2 regions of the Rahnella sp. PAMC25617 genome follow, and region 2 is predicted to be linked to the other one. Evidence: predicted binding sites of a transcription regulator. Region 2 holds the regulator's gene; the other holds the start of a gene.
The links. The regulator PhoB, encoded in region 2, activates phosphate uptake and scavenging genes when phosphate is short. The targets are predictions, from matches to a motif close to CTGTCATAAAACTGNCNNAT.

Region 1 (12,011 bases), on a different contig from region 2:
GCGCGGCAAACAGCGTACCGGCGAAACCGGCAAATGCGGCGCTGATGGTGAACGCGGTCAGTTTGATGCGGGTCGGATTCAGCCCCAGAGAACGGCAGGCAATTTCATCCTCACGCAACGCTTCCCACGCGCGCCCCAGCGGCATACGCAGCAGACGGTTGATGATGAACAAGGTCGCGATCACCAGCAGCAGCGCCACCATATACAGGAAGATAATGCGGTCGCTCGGATCATAGGCAACATGGAAGAAATTACTGAACGTGTCCCAGCCGCCGTCACGCGGCGTCCGGCTGAATTCCAGCCCGAACAGCGTCGGTTTTGGGATCTGGCTGATGCCGTTCGGCCCGCCGGTCAGTTCGGTATTATTGAGCAGAAGGATACGGACGATTTCGCCGAACCCGAGCGTCACAATCGCCAGATAGTCACCCCGCAACCGCAACACAGGGAATCCGAGCAGGAAACCAAACGCCGCCGACACCAGTCCGGCCAGCGGTAACGCTTCCCAGAATCCGATGCCGTAATAGTGATTGAGCAGCGCGTAGGTGTAAGCGCCGATGGCATAAAAGCCGCCGTAACCCAGCACCAGCAGGCCGGACAATCCAACCACTACGTTCAGACCGAGGCCGAGCATGATGTAGATCAGGGTCAGTGTGGCGATATCCACCGTGCCGCGCGAGACGATAAACGGCCAGGCGATAGCAGCGATAATCAGCACCAGCACCAGCAGTTTTTGTTTCGGCGTCGAGCCATCAAAGCTCGGCAAAACCCAGCCCGGTCCGGAGACTTTTTTCAGGCTGCTGCTGACCATCGGGCGGAACAACTGAAACACGAAGACGATGGCGCAGCCGATGGCAATCCACGTCCAGCGCACTTCACCGGCTCCGTTGACCACCAGTTTTGTACCGTCGAGGCTCAGCTGTAATCCCATGATGAACGCGGCCAGCACCAGCAGAACGAAAGCGGAGACCAGCGCATTTAACAGATTCAGGCGCTTCATACTTTCTCAACCTCCGGACGTCCGAGAATGCCGGTCGGCAGCACCAGCAACACGACGATCAGCAAGGCGAAGGACACCACATCTTTGTATTCGGTGCTCAGATACGCCGAGGTTAGCGCTTCAGCCACGCCTAAAATCAGGCCGCCGATCATCGCCCCCGGAATGCTGCCGATGCCGCCGAGCACCGCCGCGGTGAAGGCTTTCATCCCGGCCATAAAGCCGATGTATGGGTTAATCACGCCGTAGAACTGACCGAGCAGAACGCCAGCGACGGCGGCCATTAATGCGCCAATGACGAAAGTCAGCGAGATCACGCGGTCAGTGCTGATCCCCAGCAGGCTGGCCATTTTCAGATCTTCCGCACAAGCGCGGCAGGCACGTCCCATACGCGAATAACGGATGAACAGCGTCAGCGCCAGCATCGCGACAAACGTGACTATCCAGATAATCAGTTGCATGGTGCTGATGGTCGCGGCGAAACCATTCGCCTCGCCCAGAGTCCACTGGCCGGTCACCAGACTGGGTAAAGCGAGATCGCGTGAGCCCTGCGTGAGGCTGACGTAGTTTTGCAGAAAAATGGACATCCCGATGGCAGAAATCAGTGCAATCAGACGCTTGGAGTTACGCACCGGCTTATACGCCACGCGTTCAATACTCCAGCCGTAGGCACTGGAAATCACAATCGCGGCGATAAAACCGGCACCGATCAGCAACCAGCTGGCGTCGATACCCATCATCATCAGAGCGGCGATTACGATAAAGGAGACATAACTGCCGATCATATACACCTCGCCGTGGGCGAAGTTGATCATGCCGATAATGCCGTAAACCATGGTGTAACCAATGGCGATCAGCGCATAAGTGCTGCCCAACGTGACACCGTTGAACATCTGCTGAATGAAATAGAGAAACTGCTCTGACATACCCTATCCTTATTAATCAAGGGTTTGATAACTTGTGCTGAGACTGCAACCCGGCGCCACTTAATAACACCAGACGCCGGGCAGAGTAATGCGCGGTTCTTGTTCTGAAACATAATGCCCAAAATCATTCGTGTTGCATCAAGGCGGCAACTGAATGAATCCCCGGGAGCTTACACAGGTAAGTGACCGGGGTGAATGAAGGCGGCCAACGCAGAGGCGGCGCGAAGGATGCCGGGCATTTATTTGATCGGGGTAGACGTGCCATCCTTATGCCACTCGAAAATACCGAATTCGAATCCTTTCAGGTCACCTTTCTCATCCCAGCTCAGCGGACCCATGACAGTATCCACTGACGCTGATTTCAGATTTTTAGCAATGTCAGCCGGTTCCATGCTGCCGCTGCGTTCCATACCGGTGGTCAGCGCCTGCAATGCAGCGTAAGTCGTCCAGACGAACGGACCGGTTGGATCCAGTTTTTTGGCTTTCAGCGCATCAACGATTGGCTGGTTAGCCGGAACCTGGTCATAACGTTTTGGCAGCGTCACCAGCATACCTTCAGAGGCATCACCGGCGATGTTAGACAATGAGGAGTTGCCCACGCCTTCCGGACCCATGAATTTGGCGTTAAGACCGGCTTGCTTGGACTGGCGCAGGATCTGGCCCATTTCCGGGTAGTAGCCGCCGAAGTAAACGAAATCGACGTTTTCTTTCTTCAGACGTGCCACCAGCGTGGAGAAGTCTTTATCACCTGCGGTCACACCTTCAAAAAGAACGACGTTGCCGCCACCTTTTTTCAGCGCGTCCTGCACGGAACGGGCCAGGCCTTCGCCGTATTGCTGTTTGTCATGCACAACGGCGATACGTTTTGGTTTGATGGTGTCGAGGATGTATTTGGCTGCGGTCGGGCCCTGATCGGAATCCAGACCGGTGGTGCGCATCACCATTTTATAACCGCGGGTGGTCAGGTCAGCGTTAGTCGCGGCCGGAGTGATCATCAGCACGCCTTCATCTTCATAGATGTCAGAAGCAGGCTGAGTAGAGGAAGAGCACAGGTGGCCGATCACATAACGGATACCGTCGTTGATCACTTTGTTCGCTACCGCAACCGCTTGTTTCGGGTCACAGGCATCGTCATATTCCACGCCAACCAGTTTGTCACCTTTCACGCCGCCTTTGGCGTTGATGTCAGCGATGGCTTGTTTTGCACCTGTAAATTCCATGTCACCGTACTGGGCGACCGGACCTGACATAGCACCAACAATGGCGACTTTAATATCTTTTGCGAATGCCGCCTGACTCATTGCTAATGCAATACAACCTGCCAGCCAGATCTTACCCTTCATTGCTTTCATCCGATTACCCCGTTCATGTGTGTGTTGTGGTTTGCTCTTTATTGCCTGTTTAAAACATCATCACTTAGGAAATTTAGTATAAGTAATAACGAGTTAACGGCTTATTTCGTCTTATTTTCGAATAAGACTTTATAATTCATATCATTAAACAGGAATTTTCTTCTGCAAATCAAATAGCACAATCAGAAATATGAGGTGTAAACAGAATTTTATTTGGGTGAAAAGGCGGGCGCGGATGTAAACAATCAGTCGTTAACACTGGCTTTATTGATTAAAGCCAACATTTATCGCTTATGCAGAGATCGCTAAAAAACTTTTCGACCTGTTACTGTACAAAAAAAGTTACGCCCGTTCTGCAGAACGATCCGCTACACTGATCGCCTCCTTTTTCTGACCTTCCGCATCATGAAACTAACTATCCAAAAACTGACGTCACTCAGCGCGCAGGACCTGATCGATCTGGCAAAAATCTGGCCGGAGCAAACCGAAAGTGACTGGCAAGCCAGCCTGCAAAACGACCGTGCGCTGTTTGCGGCGGTGTTTAATGAACGCATTCTGGGCGCGGTGAAAATTGCGCTTGATGGCAATCAGGCTGAACTGAGTGATTTGCTGGTGCGCGACGTCACGCGTCGTCGCGGTGTCGGGCTGTATCTGATGGAAGATGTGCAGGCGCAGCTGCCGCAGGTGAAAAGCTGGACGATGAAAGCAGAACCTGAGCCCGTGCTGGATGCGTTTATGCAGGCATGTGGTTTTCGCAATGAAAAAGGTGTGTGGCGCAAATAAGTGCTACAGGCGACCCGTCCCCGGGCGCCTGGGTTTCCCTTTTACTGACTGGTTTTCAGCTGGCTCTCCGGCAATTTTGGTGTTTCAGGTTTTGCCCTGAGAAACGCTATCGCGACCACGCCAAACAACGTGATGCCGCAAAGGGTGAGTAAGCCGGCAATATTATTCGAGAACATACTATCCGCGGCCACACGGATTTGTGGTGCCAGGAATCCGCCAATCGCCCCGAACAGATTGATGAAACCAATCCCCGCCGCCAGCGCACTGCCGCTGAGCAACGTGGTCGGAATGGTCCAGAACACCGGCTGTACGGCAATAAACCCAACGGCGGCAAAGCACAGCGCACCTATCGCCAGCACCGGACTGGCAACCAGAGCAGAACCCCCAATCCCCAGCCCGGCGGCCAGTAAGGTGAACGCGGCTATCGAGCGTAAATGGCCAGTTTTATCGGCATAGCGCGGAATAAAGAAGGTGCCGAACATCGCCGCAATCCAGGGAACAGACGCGATCAGCGACGCACTGAAACCGACTTTTGTTCCCAGCAAACTGGCGACCTGCGTCGGCAGGAAGAAAATCAGCCCGTATACGCCAATCTGAATAATCAGATAAACCAGCCCGAGGTGCCAAATCGCCGGAATGCTGAAGGCATCCCGCAGGCGTGAATTCTGTTTCAGTTTCTCTTCTTTCGCCAGTTCACCGATCAGCGCCTGTTTTTGTTCAGCTGACAGGAAACGCGCCGTCGACGGGCCATTATCGAGATACCAGAATGTCCAGATACCGGCCATCACCGCCAGCACCCCTTCAATCATAAACATCCAGAACCAGCCCGGATGTCCGGCAAAACCGTGCATCTCCAGCAACGCACCGGAAAGCGGGCTGCCAAACGTCAGCGCCAGCGGAACGCCCATATAAAATAATCCCATCACCGAAGCCCGGTTTTTGGCCGGGAACCACAGGGATGTCAGGTAGATCATGCCGGGGAAGAATCCGGCCTCGGCAGCACCCAGCAGAAAACGCACCAGCAGGAATTTGAATTCCGTGTCGGCAAAAGCCATTGCTGACGAGAGAACGCCCCACACCAGCGTGGTGCAGCCAATCCATTGTTTGGCACCGAACTTTTTCATTAATAAATTTCCCGGCGCACCGAGAAAAGCATAAGCGACGAAGAATATTCCCGCCCCCATCGCAAAAGCTTCATTACTTAATCCGGTATCAATCTGATAAGACTCTTTCGCAAAACCAATATTCGCCCGATCCAGAAAGGCCAATATATATAACGAAAGCATAAAAGGAATCAGACGCCAGCGGGTTTTCTCAACGGCTTTATTTAATATCGTCGTCATAATATGAACCTTTTTATAACCGGCCTGTTATTAGTCAAAAAATAATATCAATAACAGGCCGAAGTAAACGTTCGGATAAATAATCTGTCGCAGAAATTAATGCTGATATGGGCGGGTTAATTTGCACTCAGGATTTAATTCCACCCCGAATCCCGGTTTATCCAGTACCGATTTATGAATACGTCCGTTCACCGGCACCGGCTCATCAAGCAGGATTGGCGCAAACTGCGCACGGGTGTGGTCAGCCTCAGGTGCAGTCATCAGGAACTCGCTGAAAGGCGTATTGGTGAAGGTAATCACCGCATGATGTGAATACACGGAGGAACCGTGCGGCACCACTAATTGCCCTTTCGCCTTGGCGATGGCGGCGATTTCCAGCAAGGTGGTGAGCCCGCCACACCAGCCCACGTCAGGCTGCATGATATCGACGCCGGTTTCTGACAACGTCTGGAAAGACTCCAGCGTGCCGTGGTGTTCGCCGGTGGTGACCATCATCCCGGCTGGTGCGTTGCGTTTGATTTCGCGGTAACCTTCATACTGTTGCGGCGGCAGACATTCCTCAATCCATTTGAGGTTATACGGCGCACAGGCATGCGCCACTTTGGTAGCGAAATTAACGTCCATCGACATCCAGCAGTCAAGCATCAGCCAGAAATCCGGGCCGCATTTCTCGCGCATATCCGCCACCATAGCAGCCGTTTCACGTACGCCGTGGTCGCCATCATGCGGGCCAAAATGCGTCACCATTTTGCCACCGATGAAGCCCATCTCTTTGGCCAGATCCGGACGTGAACCGGTAGCATAGAACTGGATTTCATCGCGCACTGCGCCCCCGAGCAGTTTATACACCGGCAGTTGCGCACATTTACCGAACAGATCCCACAGCGCCAGGTCGACGCAGGAAATCGTATTCATCACCAGACCGCCGCTGCCGGCGTAGAACATCGTGGATCGCATCATCTGGTCGTGGATCAGTTTGATTTCTGAGACACAGCGCCCTTCAATAAAACGGTTGAGATGTTTTTCGACAATAAAACACCCCATTTCACCCGCCGTAGACACCGCAAAACCGGTGACGCCATTGTCGGCTTCTATTTCAACCACCAGCGTACCCAATACGTTAATACCGAATGACTGTCGGGATTGTTCATATTCTTTATATTTACTCATTGGCGTACAGACTTTATCGTCGATCCAGTGTTTTTCCTGCTGGTCATGATAATCCGCACCGCCACTGCCTTTTTCTGCGGTCGCACCGCCCATGAAATATGCACGAATTTCTTTAATTTTAGGTAATACTCTTGATTCCATCATAATATAAACTCCGTTTATTTTATCAGGGTAAGGAGAGAGGTTATTTCTTTATTCAGGGAAAAGCTTAAATCATCTATCTTTTGCTTTATTTCATCCGAAAGCGGAATTTTATTTTCGCCCAACGGGAAACCACGTAATGACATGCCGAGTTTATATCCCAGAGGAAAAGGCAATGACGCCATCATCGACATCACGGGTAATGCGGCAAATTGTAATGCCTTCGATTGTTCCGTTTTTCCTTCGCTGAAGAGATCATAAATTTTACACATCACTTCCGGCAAAACGCCTGCGGTCGCGGTCACGCTGCCGGTGGCTCCGGCACATAATGCGGAGAAGAAAAATTCTTCCCGGCCGGTCATCACAGCAAAATCTGCGTCTTCCCGCGGACAACAGGACAGCATTTTCATCATGCCGACGGCATCACCGCTGGAATCTTTAATACCGACAATATTCGGATGGGCTGCCAGTTCAGCGACACTTTCGGCATTTAACGGATCGGCAAAAAATGGGATGTTATACAGGCATAACGGCAGATTTACCGTGCTGGCAACCTGGCGAAAAACACTGGTCAGCGTCGCAGCATCATAGTGATAAAACGAAGGCGGCATCAGCACGACCCCGCTGGCACCGGCACGTTCTGCCGCATGTGCCAGTGCGATGCTTTCATCCGTCGTGGTCGCCGGGATCCCTGCCCAGACGGGGACACGTCCGGCAGTCTGTTCAACGACGGTTTCGACTACCGCACGCTTTTGCTCAACGTCCATATAACCGGCTTCGCCCACCGAACTCACCGGGAACAGAGCACTCAGGCCAGCCGCTATCTGAAAATCGACAATTTTGCGCAACATGTCCATGTCTGGCTGCCCTGCTTTCCAGGGGGTTAACATGGCGCTGATGACTCCTGAAGGTCGTAACATCATTGATTCCTTATGCTTTGTAGCCCAGATCCCTGGAGATTTCCCAGGCGGTTTTTTTTACCTTGTCAGCCAGTGCGTCGATATTTTCCGGCATGACATGCAAGGTGGTGCCCACGACGGAAATCGCTGCCGTGACGCGATGTGCTGCATTGAATACCGGCGCGCTGATACAGCGGATATTCGCCACATCTTCTTCATCATCGAAAGCCCATCCGCGCTGATGGATTTGCTGTAACGCCGTGCGCAGCTGCTGAGCACTGGTCAGCGAGTTGGGCAATACCGGGCTGAATTCCAGTGCAGCAATCAGTGCGTCCTGACGTTCACGACCGCACCAGGTCAGCAGACATTTGCCCAGCGAAGAGCGGCACAGAGACAGGCGTTTTCCTTCCCAGGTGCGAACCTGAATATTCGACTGGCTCTCGACTTTGATCAGATAAATCGGCGTATCCCCGTCCAGCACGCCGAGATGACAGAGCAGCCCGGTGTCGTGCATCAGTGCTTTCAGATGCGGGAGTGCGACATTGCGCAAATCGAGCTGGCGGGAAACCTGACTGCCCAGCTCCAGCAATCTGAGCCCGAGGCGGTAATTACCGGAATTTGACTGCGTAACTAAACGCTGATTTTTCAGTTCCTCCAGCAGCAGATACACGGTGCTTTTGGGCATCCCCAGTTCACTGACCAGCTGGTTCGCGTTGCACTGTCCTTGCCGGGAAATGATGTCGAGAATGGCGACGGCGCGCGTCAGTGCCGGAACTTTTGATTTAGCGATTAATTCCATCATGCTGGAATCCATTCTGTTGAGATGGACAAGTTATAGAGGCAAAAATGAACAGACGACAGGACGCTTGTGATCCTCTGTGATTGAGTTCTCTATAAAGTTGAATATTCCAACATGCTGGAATAACCAGATGATTTAAAAGGGAAAATATTCAGAATAATTCCAGTATTCTGGAATTAACAGGGGCGTTCAGAGGGGAATTTCAGGCATAAAAAAAGCGACCATAAAGGTCGCTTTTTCACTTCGGAAACTGCGTTTATCAGGCTTCGATTGCCACACGCAGTTTTTTCATCGCGTTCTTTTCCAGCTGACGAACACGTTCTGCGGATACACCGTATTTATCGGCAAGCTCCTGCAGAGTCGATTTGTTTTCGTCGTCTAACCAGCGGGCACGAATGATATCCTGGCTGCGCTCATCCAGACCTTCCATTGCAGAAGAAAGTTTGTCTGTCGCGTCCTGATCCCAGTTATCTTCTTCGATGGTTTCTGCAAAATCAGAACTCTTGTCTTGCAGATACAGCATCGGTGCCATCGCAGCGCCGTCGCGTGGTTCATCGTCCGGGGTCGGATCAAACGTCATGTCCTGTGCGGCCATGCGTGATTCCATTTCCAGCACATCTTTGCTGGTCACACCCAGTTCGCGGGCAACGTGCTCTACTTCGTCGTGGCTGAACCAGCCCAGACGCTGTTTGTTTTTACGCAGGTTAAAGAACAGCTTACGCTGCGCTTTGGTGGTGGCGACTTTCACGATGCGCCAGTTACGCAGCACATATTCGTGAATTTCTGCTTTGATCCAATGCACGGCAAAGGACACCAGACGCACACCGACTTCCGGATTAAAACGGCGAACCGCTTTCATCAGGCCGATATTCCCTTCCTGGATAAGGTCTGCCTGTGGCAAACCGTAACCTGAATAGTTGCGGGCAATGTGAGCAACAAAGCGCAGGTGAGACAGGATCAGCTCTTTCGCTGCTTCCAGGTCACCGTCGTAATGCAGCCGTTCAGCCAGCGCCCGTTCTTCCTCTGCGGTGAGCATAGGATAGGCATTGGCGGCCCGAACATAGGCTTCCAGGCTACCTTGGGGTACTAATGCTAAAGTGCGCATTTCTTTGGTCATTCAAGCCTCTCATGTATGACGTAATGCAGGTTTTATACCACGTTGCTGCGGGATGATACCGCTACGTTGCTGGCCTTCAGGGGCGACAACAAAGCAACGCCGAGCCCTTCATATTCGCTGCTCTACGACCACGAATTTTACATAAAGTTCACGGACAGATTCAACAGTCTGATGACTGTATGTGACAGACTGACTATTGGATAGTGAATTTGTGCCATTGCAGGGGAAGCAGGAAAATGATGGGACGATATAGCAAGAATCGGCTGTTCCCCTGTACACAAAGACTGAGCAGCAGGGGAACATTATAGCAAATTATCGCTACTGTGGTGTAAATCGCCGTAAATGTTGAACCGTCGCCAGCCAGGCGGCAATCCAGCCAATCATCGCGGACACGATCAGCAGCAGCAGGCTTTCATCCCAGCCCAGACCGTGCAGGTCAAAGGTGGTACCGAACACCTGTGCCACCTGGGTCACTACACTCTCAAGGCGCAGCACCAGCACTTCTGAGAGGATCAGCGACAACAATGCGCCGGTGAAACCGAGCATCGCGCCGCCATTCAGGAACGGTCTGAGTATGAACCCGTCGGTCGCGCCAATCAGCTTCATCACGTTGATGGTATCGCGTCGGCTGAAGATGCTCAGTCGCACACTGTTACCAATAACCAGGAAGACGGCGATCACCATCAGCACGCCGATCATCGCCGCAATCTGCCCGACCAGACCGGTGAGCGCCGCAAGACGGGCAAACCAGCTGTCATCCATACGCACTTCATCCACGCCATGAACGGCCGCCACGCGGTCGCGCAAGGTGTTGAGTGTCGCAGAATCCTGGAAATTCATTTTAGGCGTGATGATAGCCACCGCTGGCAGCGGGTTTTGCTCCAGCATGTCCATTGCGCCGCCAAAGCCAGACCAGTTGCGGAACTCGCCCATCGCTTCTTCACGGGACAGATAATTAACTTTATCCACGCCCGCTTCTGTTTTGAGGGTTTTCACCACGTTTTCTGCGGCGTCATCATCCAGCGCTTTGTCGAGATACACGGTCAGCTGCGGCGTCGGATACCACTGTTCTGCCGCGGTACTGACGTTTTTCCACACCAGATAACAGACGCTCGGTAGCGTCAGGGAAATCGCGATTACCATCACCGTGAGCAGTGTTGCCAGCGGCTGACGCAGCATGTCAGCCAGCGCGTTCATCCACGCATAACGCCACTGTTCGCGCCAGCCACCCTGCAACGCTTTGCTTTTTGCGGCACGGGCGCTTTTTGCGGTTTTCGCCGGGTTCGGACTGTTCGCCATTAGTACACCCCTCCCGACATACGCCCCTGACTCAGCGTCAGCGTACGGTAATTACGACGGGCAATAAGACCCACATCATGCGTCGCCATCAGAACGGTGACGCCGACGCGGTTAAATTCTTCGAACAGACGCAAAATGCCTTCCGACAATTCGCCATCGAGATTACCGGTCGGTTCATCCGCCAGCAGCACCGCAGGCTTGTTCACCACCGCACGGGCGATGCCCACACGTTGTTGTTCACCGCCGGAAAGCTGGATTGGCAGGTTCTTCGCTTTATCCAGTAATCCGACTTTATCCAGCGCAGCCGACACGCGACGGCGAATATCTTCGCTGCTGGCTCCGGAAATGATCAGCGGCATCGCCACGTTGTCATACACGGTGCGATCCATCAGCAGATGGTGATCCTGAAAGATCATGCCGATCTGACGACGCAGAAATGGCACTTCGCTGGATTTCAGACGGCTGATGTCATGGCCGCCAAACAAAATATGTCCAGCACTCGGGCGTTCAATGCCGCAAATCAGCTTGAGCAGGGTACTTTTACCCGCGCCTGAGTGTCCGGTCAGAAATGCCATTTCCGCTTGCTGGATGTGAAAGTTGACGCCCTGAAGCGCCTGTCGTCCGCCCAGATAAGCTTTACTGACCTGTTCAAAGCGAATCATCCGTATTAATCCTCTCGGGCAAAAAGTGCCTCAATAAAATCGTCTGCCTTAAACGGCCTTAAATCTTCGATACCTTCACCGACACCAATGTAGCGGATCGGAATGCTGAACTGATCGGCGATGGCAAAGATCACGCCGCCTTTCGCGGTGCCATCCAGTTTAGTCAGCGTTATCCCGGTCAGCCCGACGGCTTCGTTGAATAATTTCGCCTGACTCACCGCATTCTGGCCGGTGCTGGCATCGAGCGTCAGCATCACTTCATGCGGCGCATCTTCGTCGAGCTTCTTCATCACGCGGACGATTTTCTTCAGCTCTTCCATCAGGTGCGCTTTGTTCTGCAAACGCCCGGCAGTATCGGCAATCAGCACGTCGATATTACGGGCTTTCGCCGCCTGAATCGCATCGAAGATAACGGACGCGGAATCGGCACCGGTATGCTGTGCAATCACCGGGATCTTGTTGCGCTGACCCCAGACCTGCAACTGTTCAACGGCTGCGGCACGGAACGTATCGCCCGCCGCCAGCA
Region 2 (12,011 bases):
GCTCTTCCAGCTTGGCGTCTTCCATCATTTCCAGATATCCCTGCAATACAGTCAGCGGGGTTCTCAGTTCATGACTGACGTTAGCGAAGAAGTTACGACGCGCACCTTCGAGCTGACGCATCTGCGTAACATCACGCGCCACCATCAGCAATTGCCCTTCGGAATAAGGCATAACGCGAAACTCGACGTAATGCTCGTTATTGAGTTGCAGATTCAGGGCACGGCTGAAATCACGGGTCTGGATCCAGGTACGAAACTCGGGATAACGCAGCAGGTTAAAGATGTGTTGTCCGTTATCTTCCGGCCAGCGGAAACCGAGCAAATCTTGCGCCAGCCCGTTACACCAGAAAATATTGCCCTCTTCCGTCGTCAGTACCACCGCATCGGGTAATGATTCGGCACCACTGCGGAAACGTTTAATGAGCTGACCTAATTCGCGACGGCGACGGCGGTTACGCATCTGCATCTGGTTTAGCCCGTAAAACAAAGGCTCCCAGCTCCAGCGGCCATTCGGCGGGGTTATGCTGCGGTCAAGCCACAGCCAGTGAGAGAGTTTGAGCTGGTTGTAATAATTCCAGCCCAGCGCCGCCAGCAGCGACGCAAAGAGGAGCCAGCCGAAATGGCCGACGAAGATACCGAGGATTAACGCGGGCAGGCAAAAGAGAAAGAATTCACCGGCCAATCGTTTCCATGACAAACGTTCTAGCACACAGATTCTCCGCTGTGGGGACTCAATAACGCGTTGAAAAACGGTATCCGGTTCCACGAACAGTCTGGATCATTCTGTCATGTCCACTGGTTTCCAGCGCTTTACGTAAACGACGAATATGCACGTCTACCGTGCGATCTTCCACATAAACGTTAGTGCCCCAGACGTTATTGAGCAACTGTTCGCGGCTGTAAACACGTTCGGAGTGGGTCATAAAGAAGTGCAATAATTTAAATTCGGTCGGCCCCATATCGAGCGCCTGCTCGTTGGCCATCACACGGTGAGACGACGGATCCAGGCTTAAACCCTGCATGTCGATCACTTCTTCCACCGCCATTGGCGAGATGCGTCGCATCACGGCTTTAATGCGGGCAACCAGTTCTTTTGGAGAAAACGGTTTGGTGATGTAATCATCGGCACCGACTTCCAGGCCGCGCACCCTGTCTTCTTCTTCACCGCGGGCGGTCAGCATCATCACCGGAATTTCGCGGGTCAGCGCTTCACGTTTGAGATGTTTGATAAACTGAATACCGGAACCGCCGGGTAACATCCAGTCGAGCAGGATAAGTTCAGGGTAAGGTTCTACCAGCTGGCCAACGGCTGAATCAAAATCTTCAGCTTCTACTGCCTGATAGCCATTCTGTTCCAGTACAAAACACACCATTTCACGGATTGGAGCTTCGTCTTCAACCACCAGTATACGTCTTGCCATCGTAGGTCCTGCCAATAGGTTAGCGATCTTTTATTTGATTGCGGGCGCCATTATGCGTCAGTTTTGTGACAGATTTATGAATAGAAATGATGGTTCATTACAGTCAAATATGACAGAGACATTTCTTCTATTCAGCTGCCATCTCGCTGAAATTGGTCTGATTTATCGGGGACAGCGTCCCCCGCCGACGTTTATACTTTGCCCCATTGTCGTCATCCAGATCCATACGGGAGTCTCATGCGCCTGATCCACACGTCAGACTGGCACCTCGGCCAGTACTTTTTCACCAAAAGCCGCGCCGCCGAACATCAGGCATTTTTGCGCTGGCTGACCGGTCAGGTGCAGCAACATCAGGTAGATGCCGTGATTGTGGCAGGCGATATATTCGATACCGGTTCGCCGCCCAGCTATGCCCGAGAGCTTTACAACCGTTTCGTCGTCGAACTGCAACAAACCGGCTGTCAGCTGATTGTACTGGCCGGGAATCACGATTCTGTCGCCACGCTTAATGAATCACGTGAGCTGCTTTCCTGCCTGAATACGCGGGTGATTGCGACCGTCGGCGAAAACCTCTCAGAACAGATTCTGGTGCTCAACCAGCGTGACGGAAAACCTGGCGCGGTACTTTGCGCTATACCCTTTTTACGTCCGCGTGATTTGCTCGCCAGTCAGGCGGGACAATCCGGCAGCGACAAACAGCTGGCATTACAGGAAGCCATCGCCGCGCATTATGACGCATTGTGGCAGGCCGCGCAGACCAAACGGGACGAACTCGGCGTTTCGCTACCGATCATTGCCACCGGCCATCTGACCACGGTTGGCGTCAGCACCTCCGATTCCGTGCGCGACATTTATATAGGCACGCTCGATGCCTTCCCGGCGCAGGCGTTTCCGCCGGTCGACTACGTGGCACTTGGCCATATTCACCGCGCACAGTGCGTCGCCAAAACCGAACATATCCGTTACAGCGGTTCGCCGATTGCGCTGAGTTTTGATGAACTGAGTAAAGCCAAAAGTGTGTACTTACTGGACTTTGAGGGCGCGACGCTCAACGCCATCGACACGCTGGAAATTCCCGTTTTCCAGCCCATGCAGATAATCAAAGGCTCGCTGGCAGAAATCGAAAAACAACTGGCGCAGTTCGAAGGCGGCGATCCGGCCAAACCGGTGTGGCTGGATATTGAAGTCGCCACGCAGGATTATCTCAGTGATATTCAGCGCCGCATTCAGGCGCTGACGGCAGATTTGCCAGTAGAAGTGGTGCTTTTACGCCGCAGTAAAGAACAGCGTATCAACCGCATTGAGCAACAGGAAAAAGAGACACTCAGCGAACTGAGCGTCAGTGACGTCTTTGAAAGACGGCTGGCACTGGAACCGGATCCTGACGAACCGCGTCAGGCGCGGATGCGCACGCTGTTTGCGCAGGTTGTTGAACAGGTCACCAGCGGTCAGAATGCGGAGGACAGCGCACAATGAAAATTCTCAGCCTGCGTTTAAAAAACCTGAACTCGCTGGAAGGCGAATGGAAAATTGATTTCACCGCTGAGCCTTTTGCCAGCAACGGATTGTTCGCCATCACCGGTCCGACCGGCGCGGGGAAAACCACCCTGCTCGATGCCATCTGTCTGGCGCTGTATCATCAGACGCCACGGCTGAACATCACGCCAAGCCAGAACGAGCTGATGACGCGCCACACCGCCGAATCGCTGGCCGAAGTGGAGTTTGAAGTCAAAGGCGTCGGTTATCGCGCGTTCTGGAGTCAGCGCCGCGCCAAAAACTCGCCGGACGGCAATCTGCAGGCACCGAAAGTAGAGCTGGCATTGCTGGCCGACGGCAAAATTCTGGCCGATAAAGTGCGCGATAAACTCGATGCCATCGCCACACTGACCGGGCTGGATTTCGGTCGCTTCACCAAATCCATGATGCTGTCTCAGGGGCAATTTGCCGCATTCCTGAATGCCGATGCCAATGACCGCGCCGAACTGCTGGAGGAACTGACCGGCACCGAAATTTACGGGCTGCTGTCTGAGCGAGTATTTGAGCAACATAAAGAAGCGCGGATAACGCTTGATGGTCTGCACCAGCGCATGGCCGGGATCGAACTGCTCAGCGAAGAACAGCGCCAGACGCTTGAAGCACAACTTGCTGAACTGAACGCGCAGGAAATCACGCTCAGTCAGCAGGCGCAACAGCGCCAGCAGGATCTGAACTGGCTGCAACAGTGGCAGCAGGTGCAGCAAAAACAGCAGCAATCTCAGCAACAACTGACCGCCGCCGAGCAGGAAAATCTGGCCGCCGCGCCGCAGTTACAGCAACTGGCGCGCAGCGAACCGGCAGAAAAACTGCGTCCGTTGCTCAACGATCGCCAGCGTTGTCAGGATGAATCGCAACGTCTTCAGCAGCAACTGGCGCACCTGACGCAGCAGCAGGAACAGCAAATCGCGCAAATGACGCCGCTGAATCTGGCTGTGGAGCAGTCGCAAACGGCACGTCAGAAACAGGCGGAAGAACAGCGTCAGACCCAAACGCTGATCGAAGAAAAAATCCTGCCGCTGGATGGCGAAATCACCCGTTTGCGTAAATCACTGACTGAAACACAGCAGTCTGTCACTGATGTGCAGAAACTTGTCAGTGAGCATAACGCGACGCTGGTGCAAATGACCGCCGAACGACAGAAGCTGGACGAAGAAAGCCGCCAGCATACGACCCGCCAGACCGCGCTGACCGGCGCACTCAACACTGCGCAACAGCGTCTGACTGAGCTGGAAAAACAGCACCCGCTGGCAGCATTGCAGAAACGACAATCCGAACTCACGCAGCTGCGTCCGGTGCGGCAACAGCTGTTTTCACTCGCGCAAATTTTCCCGCAGCTGAATCAGCGCGTGCAGCAACAGCAAAAAGATTTCGTTCAGTATCAGACGCAACTGGCTGAAGAAGAACAGCGTCTGGGCACCATCCGCCTGCAATGTCAGAAACAGCTGGAGCATCTCAACGACGTTAAGGCACTGCATAAACAGGAAATGCTGATCGTCAGCCTCGAAGCCGAACGTGCGAATCTGCAAAGCGGCAAAGCCTGCCCGCTGTGCGGTTCCACATCGCATCCGGCGATTGAACATTATCAGGAGGTCAAACCTTCTGAAACGGCGCAGCGCCTCGAGAAAATGCAACTGGAGTTCGATGCGGTAAAAGCCAGCGGTATCGAACTGGCAACAAAAATTAAAAGTCTGAAAGAACAGCAAACGCGGCTGCAAATCCAGCTGGAGCAAGACCAGCAGCAACTGAATGCGCATACCGCAAACTGGCAACAGCTCAGCGCACCGCTGAACCTGACGTTTACGCTACATGATACCGCCGACATCACTCAATGGCTGACTGCCCGCGATGAAGAAGAACAACAATCGCAGGCGCTGATTAGCCAGCACGAACAGCTGGCCCGGGCGCTGCAACAGGCGAAAGATGCCCTGAATGACGCACTGAACGCGCAGCAGAAAGTGCAGCAGCAAAGCGCATTGCTGACCGAACGCGTTACCCGGCTGGAAGAGACGCAGGCGAAATCTCAGCAAGACGTCGAACGGCTGCAAAAGTTGTTTGCAGAAGGCGAAAAAAACCTTTCAGAACTGACTGCTCAACGCCTTGAACTGTTCGGCAACCGCCAGGTGGCGCAGGTTCGCGAGCACTTACATCAGCAACAACAGGCGGCAGAAAAAGCGGTCAGTGACGCGCAAACCGCATTGCAAAAAGCGCAGGAACAGCGCGATCAGCTGGCCGGGCAACTGGCGAGCACGCAACAGCAACAGTTGCAGGCAACAGAACAACTGACGCAGGCGGAGCAGGCGTGGCAACAGGCGCTGAGTGCCAGCGGATTTGCCAATGAAGCCGCGGTGAAACTGGCGCTGCTGGATGACGCACTCCGTCAGCAGCTTCAGCAACGCAAAGAAAATCTGCAACAACAACTGGCGCAGGCGCAGGCGTTACTGGCGGATGCCGGTCAGCAGCTCGAAAAACATCGTCTTGCCCGCCCGGCTCATCTGAGTGAAACAGAAAGCGATCTTGACGTTCTGACAGCGCAGCTGGCAGAACTGACGCAACAGCTGAAAGCTTTACAGCAACGTCTGGGCGAAGTGAAAAACCAGCTGGAAAGTGACACATTACGCCACAGCGGACAACAGGCGCTGATTGCTCAGATTGCCCAGGCGCAACTGACCTGCGATGACTGGGGTTATCTGAATCAGATGATTGGCTCCAGCGACGGCGCAAAATTCCGTAAATTCGCGCAGGGACTGACGCTCGACCATCTGGTGTATCTGGCGAACCTTCAGCTCGAAAAACTGCACGGGCGGTATTTGTTGCAGCGCAAAACCAGCGATGCGCTGGAATTACAGGTGGTCGATACCTGGCAGGCGGACGCCGTGCGCGATACCCGCACCTTATCCGGCGGTGAAAGCTTCCTGGTCAGTCTGGCACTGGCGCTGGCGCTGTCTGATCTGGTCAGTGATAAAACCCGCATCGACTCGCTGTTTCTCGACGAAGGTTTTGGCACACTCGACGCCGATACGCTGGACACCGCCCTGGACGCGCTCGACAGCCTGAATGCCTCGGGTAAAACCATCGGCGTGATCAGCCATGTGGAAGCGATGAAAGACCGTATTCCGGTGCAAATCAAAGTGACTAAGGTGAACGGTCTGGGCGTCAGCCGCCTGAGCAGTGAGTTTAAAGTCTGACAGATTATCCTGCGGAGCAACTGGCGGGTAAATTGCTAGCCATCTGCTCCGCAATGGATCCTGATTGTGAGCAACTGCGCAAAATTCGCACCAGCGCAGTGCGCTCATTGTTCCCAACCCGCTGAATTCCCGCTTATTCCCTCCTGCCGACAAACTGGCACGCCCTGTGCTTAACGTTATGTATACAAGTTGCAGTACAAGTTGCAGCGCCTGCATAACCGTTAAGGGAACCGCCCATGAATAACATCAAACCTGAAGTCGATAAAAAACGCCGCCAGCTGATGAAATGGCTCGCCATCACCGGCGGCGTCTCCACGCTTGGCGGTATGATCCCGACCTCGGTCTTTGCAGCTGATGACGATGAAATCCGCATTGGTTACTGGCCGATTGTCGGCGGTTTACCGTTATATGTGGCGCTGGAACAGGGCTTTTTTAAAGAAGCCGGACTGAATGTAAAAGGCGTTAAATTCGCCAGCGCACAGCAAATTGTCGAGGGGATGATTACCGGCAGGATCCACGGGTGCGCTAACGGCACGGCCACAGGCGCGCTGGGTCTGGGGGCTATCACCTCACCGGATTTGTTCAAAATCATCTGCTCGAATCCGTCCAATCATCAGCTGGTTCTGGATGAATTTCTGGTGCCGCTGAACAGCACTGCGAAAGCGATCAGCGATCTGAAAGGTAAGAAGATCGCCTGCGGGCCGGGGATCCAGAACGTGACGATGGCGAAGATCATTCTGGAGAAAAATGGTTTCACTAATCCTTCAGTGATCGAACTGCCGGTCGGGCAGCACGCACCTGCGCTGGCCGCCGGACAAATTGACGGCGTGTATACACTCGAACCCACCGGCACCGTCGGGCGCATGAAAAACCTTTCCCGCACGCTGGAAACCGGCGTCATTTCTAAATACGTGCTCGGCAATGCAGACGCGCCCTGGTTCGGCGGCGCCGCGGCGCTGAACTCCAGTTTTATCGCCAGCAAACCGGAAGAAACCAAAAAGTTTATTGCCGCTTATCAGAAAGCGGTGGAATTCATTGCGGCGCATCCTGACAAGGCTCGCGAAAACGTCGCCGGTTACACCAGCATAGAACCGGCGCTGGTGAAAGAGGTGCCGCTGCCGGGCTTTGTGATGTATCCCGATTTAAAAGGCGACAACCTGCAATGGTTCCAGAAATTTTATGACGTCTTTACGGAAAGAAAAATCTTCAGCAAACCGGTGGATGTCGCTTCGCTGATTTATAAAGGATAAGGAGAAACAGGATGACTTCACGCTGGTCTTCAAGGTTACTGCCGCTGGTCGGCCCTGTGCTGCTGTTTTTATTCTGGCAACTGGCCGTCAGCGCAAAATGGCTGAACCCGGTGCTTTTGCCCTCGCCCGTCGAGACGATTGGCTACATGTTCCAGTCATTTTTCGATGCTTCCATGCGCACCGACATCGGCGCAACCCTTTACCGCACGCTGGTATCCTTTGCTTTTGCCGCAGTGATAGGCGTGCCGCTCGGCGTCATTTTAGGCAGCAATGAAAAGATCTATCGCAGCCTGGAATTTCTGATCGACTTCTTCCGCTCCACGCCGTCATCAGCGCTGATCCCGCTGTTTATGCTGATTTTCGGCATTACCGATGCCAATAAAATTGCCATCGCCGCCTTTGCCGCGGTGCTGGTTATCCTGTTTAACAGCGCGTACGGCGTGATGAATGCCAAAAAAACCCGGCTGATGGCGGCCAAAGTGATGGGAATTTCCCGCTGGCATATTTTTAAAGACATTCTGCTGATGGAAAGCCTGGCGCAAACCTTCGTTGGCCTGCGCACCGGTGTGTCGATTGCGCTGGTGATCGTGATCGTCGCTGAAATGTTCATCGGATCGGAAACCGGCCTCGGCCACCGGATCATCGATGCCCAGCAGGTGTTTAACATCAAAGACATGTACGCCTCGATCCTGATCACCGGCGCGCTGGGTTATCTGCTGAACCTGGCTTTTTTGCTGATCGAGAAAAAAACCGTCCACTGGAGTAGCAAAGCATGACGCAACCTCTCTCGCTAAACCCTGATTATAAAGGCCCGCAGTTGCCGCAGTACGCTACGCGCCCGGATACCCATGTGACGATCCGCGGACTGAGCAAGGCGTTTGCCGGACAGCCGCTGTATACCGATCTCAATCTCGACTTACCGCGTGGAAAGATCGTGTCGATCTTCGGCCCGAACGGCTGCGGTAAATCGACGTTAATGAACATGATCGCCGGGCTGATCCCGGTGGATAAAGGCGACATTCTGTTCGACGGCAAAACGCTGGCGCAGACCACCATCGGTTATGTGTTTCAGAACTACCGCGACGCGCTGTTTCCGTGGATGAGTGCCCGCGCCAATATCGCATATCCGCTGATCCGACACGGCATGAGCAAAGCGGACGTCAATGCGCGGGTCGAAGAACTGACGCAAATGTTTGATATCCGCTTCGACCTGAAACGCTATCCGTATGAGCTTTCCGGCGGCCAGCAGCAAACCGTGTGCATCATGCGGGCGCTGGCGACGCGTCCGGAAGTGATGTTCCTCGACGAGCCTTTCTCGGCGCTGGATTTCGAGATGACGCTGTTTATCCGCGATAAATTGCAGGAAGTGCAGCTGGCGACTGGCGTCACCATGCTGATTGTGTCGCATGATCTCGAGGATGCAGTGTTTCTGGCGGATGAGATTTTACTGCTGACACGGCGACCGACGCAGATTGCAGAAATTGTGCCGTTTGACCTGCCGCGTCCGCGTGGTTCTGAAATCATGAGCCACCCGGAATTTATCCGCGTGAAGGCGCACACGCTGGACGTGTTTAAACGGGAGATGGCGCTTTAACTGCTGGATTATGAATGAAATCAGGGGCGCAAACTCTGCCCCCTGAAAATTGATGAAGAACTTATAACGCAAAACGCGATTGCGGCCACAGCCAGGCAGCGCCACGCACTCCGCTCGAATCACCGTGAACCGCTTTGAGCATCGGCGTTTCACATTCCCCGCCAAATACCCATTGTTTAACCAGCAGTGGCACGGTCTGATACAGGCGATCGACGTTGCTCATGCCGCCACCGAAGACAATCACGTCCGGATCGAGAATATTCACTACGTTTGCCAGCGCCTTAGCCAGACGACGCTCATAACGACCCAGCGCCAGTTCCGCCGTTTCATCGCCCTGCTCAACCAGCGCAATAATCTCTGCGCCGTTTAAACGCTGACCGGAATGACGGAAGTAGTCTTCGGCAAATCCGGTGCCGGAAACAAACGTTTCGACGCAGCCTGATTTTCCGCAGTAGCACGGGACTTCGCGGGCAAACTGGATTTCTTCCTCATCCTGCCACGGCAGCGGATTGTGGCCCCACTCGCCTGCGTTGCCGTTGCCGCCCGCGTGCGCCACGCCGTTAAGCGCAATGCCGGAACCGCAGCCGGTGCCGATAATCACGGCGAATACAGTGTGGCGGCCTGCACCTGCCCCGTCGGTGGCTTCGGAAACCGCCAGGCAATTGGCGTCGTTTGCAATATGCACTTCGCGTTTGAGCAACAGCGCCAGATCCTCATCCAGTTGCTGACCGTTCAGCCAGACCGAATTAGCATTCTTCACTTTGCCGGTAAACGGCGATAACGTGCCGGGGATCCCCAGCCCCACGCTGCCGCGCTGTCCGGTGCCTTTCTCGGCGTCCAGCACCAGCCCTTCAATCGCCTTGAGTGTGCGCTCGTAGTCATTTCTCGGCGTATCGACCCGTTTGCGAAACAGCTCTTTGCCTTCATCCGATAACGCAATGACTTCTATTTTTGTGCCGCCTAAATCAATGCCAATTCGCACGTTTTATTCTCCTTTTTATGTCCTGCAGGGTCAGTTTTTCTGAGTCTGTTCAGTTTAGAAGCCAGTGGCCTCTGTCACCAGAATAAGCTGTTATGCAATGTTACAGGCCACGGCGATTTCTTAACGACGACCGGCGCTCAATTGGTTATCATGCCGCCCTGCATTCATTTATTCAGCGTACCACGAGTGCGCCGGGACAGGGATAACGCCATGTTATGGTTTAAGAATTTGTTGGTTTACCGTTTGAGCCGTGAAGTTTCGTTATCTGCTGACGAAATGGAAAAACAGCTTAGTGCTTTCACCTTTACCCCGTGCGGCAGCCAGGATATGGCGAAAACCGGCTGGGTTTCACCGATGGGTTCTCACGGTGGCGACGCGCTGACTCACGTCAACGGCGGGCAGATCCTGATCTGCGCACGCAAAGAAGAAAAAATTCTGCCTTCTCCGGTTATCAAACAAGAGTTACAGGCCAAAATTGATCAGCTCGAAGGCGAACAGCACCGTAAGCTGAAAAAGACCGAAAAAGATTCCCTGAAAGATGAAGTGCTGCACAGCCTGATGCCGCGCGCATTCAGCCGCTTCAGCCAGACGTTCATGTGGATTGATACCGTTAACGGCCTGATCATGGTCGATGCCGCCAGCGCCAAGAAAGCCGAAGATATGCTGGCGCTGCTGCGTAAAAGCCTCGGTTCGCTGCCGGTGGTGCCGCTGACCATGGAAAGCCCGATCGAGCTGACGCTGACCGAATGGGTACGTTCAGGCGAAACACCTGCCGGTTTCACCTTACAGGATGAAGCTGAGCTGAAAGCGATCCTGGAAGAAGGCGGCGTGATCCGCTGTAAAAAACAGGCGCTGGTCAGTGACGAAATCGCCACGCATATCGAAAATGGCAAACTGGTCACCAAGCTGGCCGTTGACTGGCAGGAACGTATCGCCGTGGTGCTGGCCGACGACGGCAGCATTAAACGCCTGAAATTCAGCGACGTTATTCGTGATCAAAATGAAGACATCGACCGCGAAGATTTCGCCGGACGTTTCGATGCTGATTTCGTGCTGATGACGGGTGAACTGGCGGCGCTTATCCAGAACCTGATCGAAGCATTGGGCGGCGAAGCACAACGCTAAGACCGGATGCAGAACGTAAAAAAGGCGCTCATGAGCGCCTTTTTGTTTGTACTGTGTCTGTATATTATTTGGTCAGGTATTTACACAAGTACGAAGTCGTTTCGCCGACCTGTAAGTTGAATTCACTTTTACCCGGAATATAGAAAGTTTCGCCTGGCTTAAACACCTGCCAGTCCGGAGATCCCGGGATCAGCACTTTCAGTGAGCCGCTGATGACGGTCATTTCTTCCGGCTTTGCGGTACCGAACGTGTATTCACCGACGGCCATCACGCCAACGCTGGCTGAACCCGTACTTTCGCTGTCGAAACCAATCGACTTCACTTTCCCGTCAAAATACTCATTATTTTTCAACATAGATTGGCCCTTTGCGATAATTTTCAGAGCCTTCATATTAGGGGCAGAAAGCGTCTTCTGTCACTGATTATTACCGCTTTATCTGCACCAGACGACACCGCCCGCAAAGCGGCGTCACTGATTTGATTTTACGGTCACACAGTGCCATTGTGGATAGCTGTATGCCCCGTCCGTCACATCCTCAGACCACCAGCTCCGCCGCCAGTTTTGCCATCAATACATTCGATAACACCACCGGAATATTCAGATGCTTTTTCAGCACATCCTCGTGATGCCGGTTAAAGCCGATGCAGTCGAGCACCACCACTTCCGCACCCTGTTCAGCCAGACGCATCGCGGCTTCCGTCAGGGTCTTGTCATCAGAAAGATACGGGCTGGCGACCGCAAAACACGGCGCTTTGGCTAATTTGCGCCACTTGTTGGCCTGTTCAACCACTTGGGATTCTACCGGTACCACAATGCCTGCGCGGTGCTGGCCGATAATCGAGCTAATCAGTGGCGGGATAATGCGGTCAGGTTCGAGAAGCAGGGCATTATTTGCGTGCAGATGGTTAAACTCGCCG

Region 1: rpoH (RNA polymerase sigma factor RpoH) is a predicted target of PhoB. The motif match lies at 9,683-9,702, and genes of this name have one in related genera.

Annotation. Positions count from the first base shown of each region.
Region 1 is NZ_JBOCUM010000018.1:40,258-52,268, forward strand. It holds gene ACM615_RS21070 (high-affinity branched-chain amino acid ABC transporter permease LivM) at 1-997, opposite strand, end outside; gene livH (high-affinity branched-chain amino acid ABC transporter permease LivH) at 994-1,920, opposite strand; gene ACM615_RS21080 (branched-chain amino acid ABC transporter substrate-binding protein) at 2,160-3,272, opposite strand; gene panM (aspartate 1-decarboxylase autocleavage activator PanM) at 3,678-4,055, shown strand; gene ACM615_RS21090 (MFS transporter) at 4,097-5,398, opposite strand; gene rhmD (L-rhamnonate dehydratase) at 5,495-6,709, opposite strand; gene ACM615_RS21100 (dihydrodipicolinate synthase family protein) at 6,727-7,632, opposite strand; gene ACM615_RS21105 (IclR family transcriptional regulator) at 7,640-8,410, opposite strand; gene rpoH (RNA polymerase sigma factor RpoH) at 8,667-9,524, opposite strand; gene ftsX (permease-like cell division protein FtsX) at 9,843-10,823, opposite strand; gene ftsE (cell division ATP-binding protein FtsE) at 10,823-11,485, opposite strand; gene ftsY (signal recognition particle-docking protein FtsY) at 11,491-12,011, opposite strand, start outside.
Region 2 is NZ_JBOCUM010000006.1:882,153-894,163, forward strand. It holds gene phoR (phosphate regulon sensor histidine kinase PhoR) at 1-709, opposite strand, end outside; gene phoB (phosphate response regulator transcription factor PhoB) at 732-1,421, opposite strand; gene sbcD (exonuclease subunit SbcD) at 1,659-2,897, shown strand; gene sbcC (exonuclease subunit SbcC) at 2,894-6,142, shown strand; gene ACM615_RS10190 (ABC transporter substrate-binding protein) at 6,379-7,392, shown strand; gene ACM615_RS10195 (ABC transporter permease) at 7,404-8,168, shown strand; gene ACM615_RS10200 (ABC transporter ATP-binding protein) at 8,165-8,986, shown strand; gene mak (fructokinase) at 9,048-9,968, opposite strand; gene rdgC (recombination-associated protein RdgC) at 10,179-11,093, shown strand; gene ppnP (pyrimidine/purine nucleoside phosphorylase) at 11,158-11,448, opposite strand; gene ACM615_RS10220 (AroM family protein) at 11,630-12,011, opposite strand, start outside.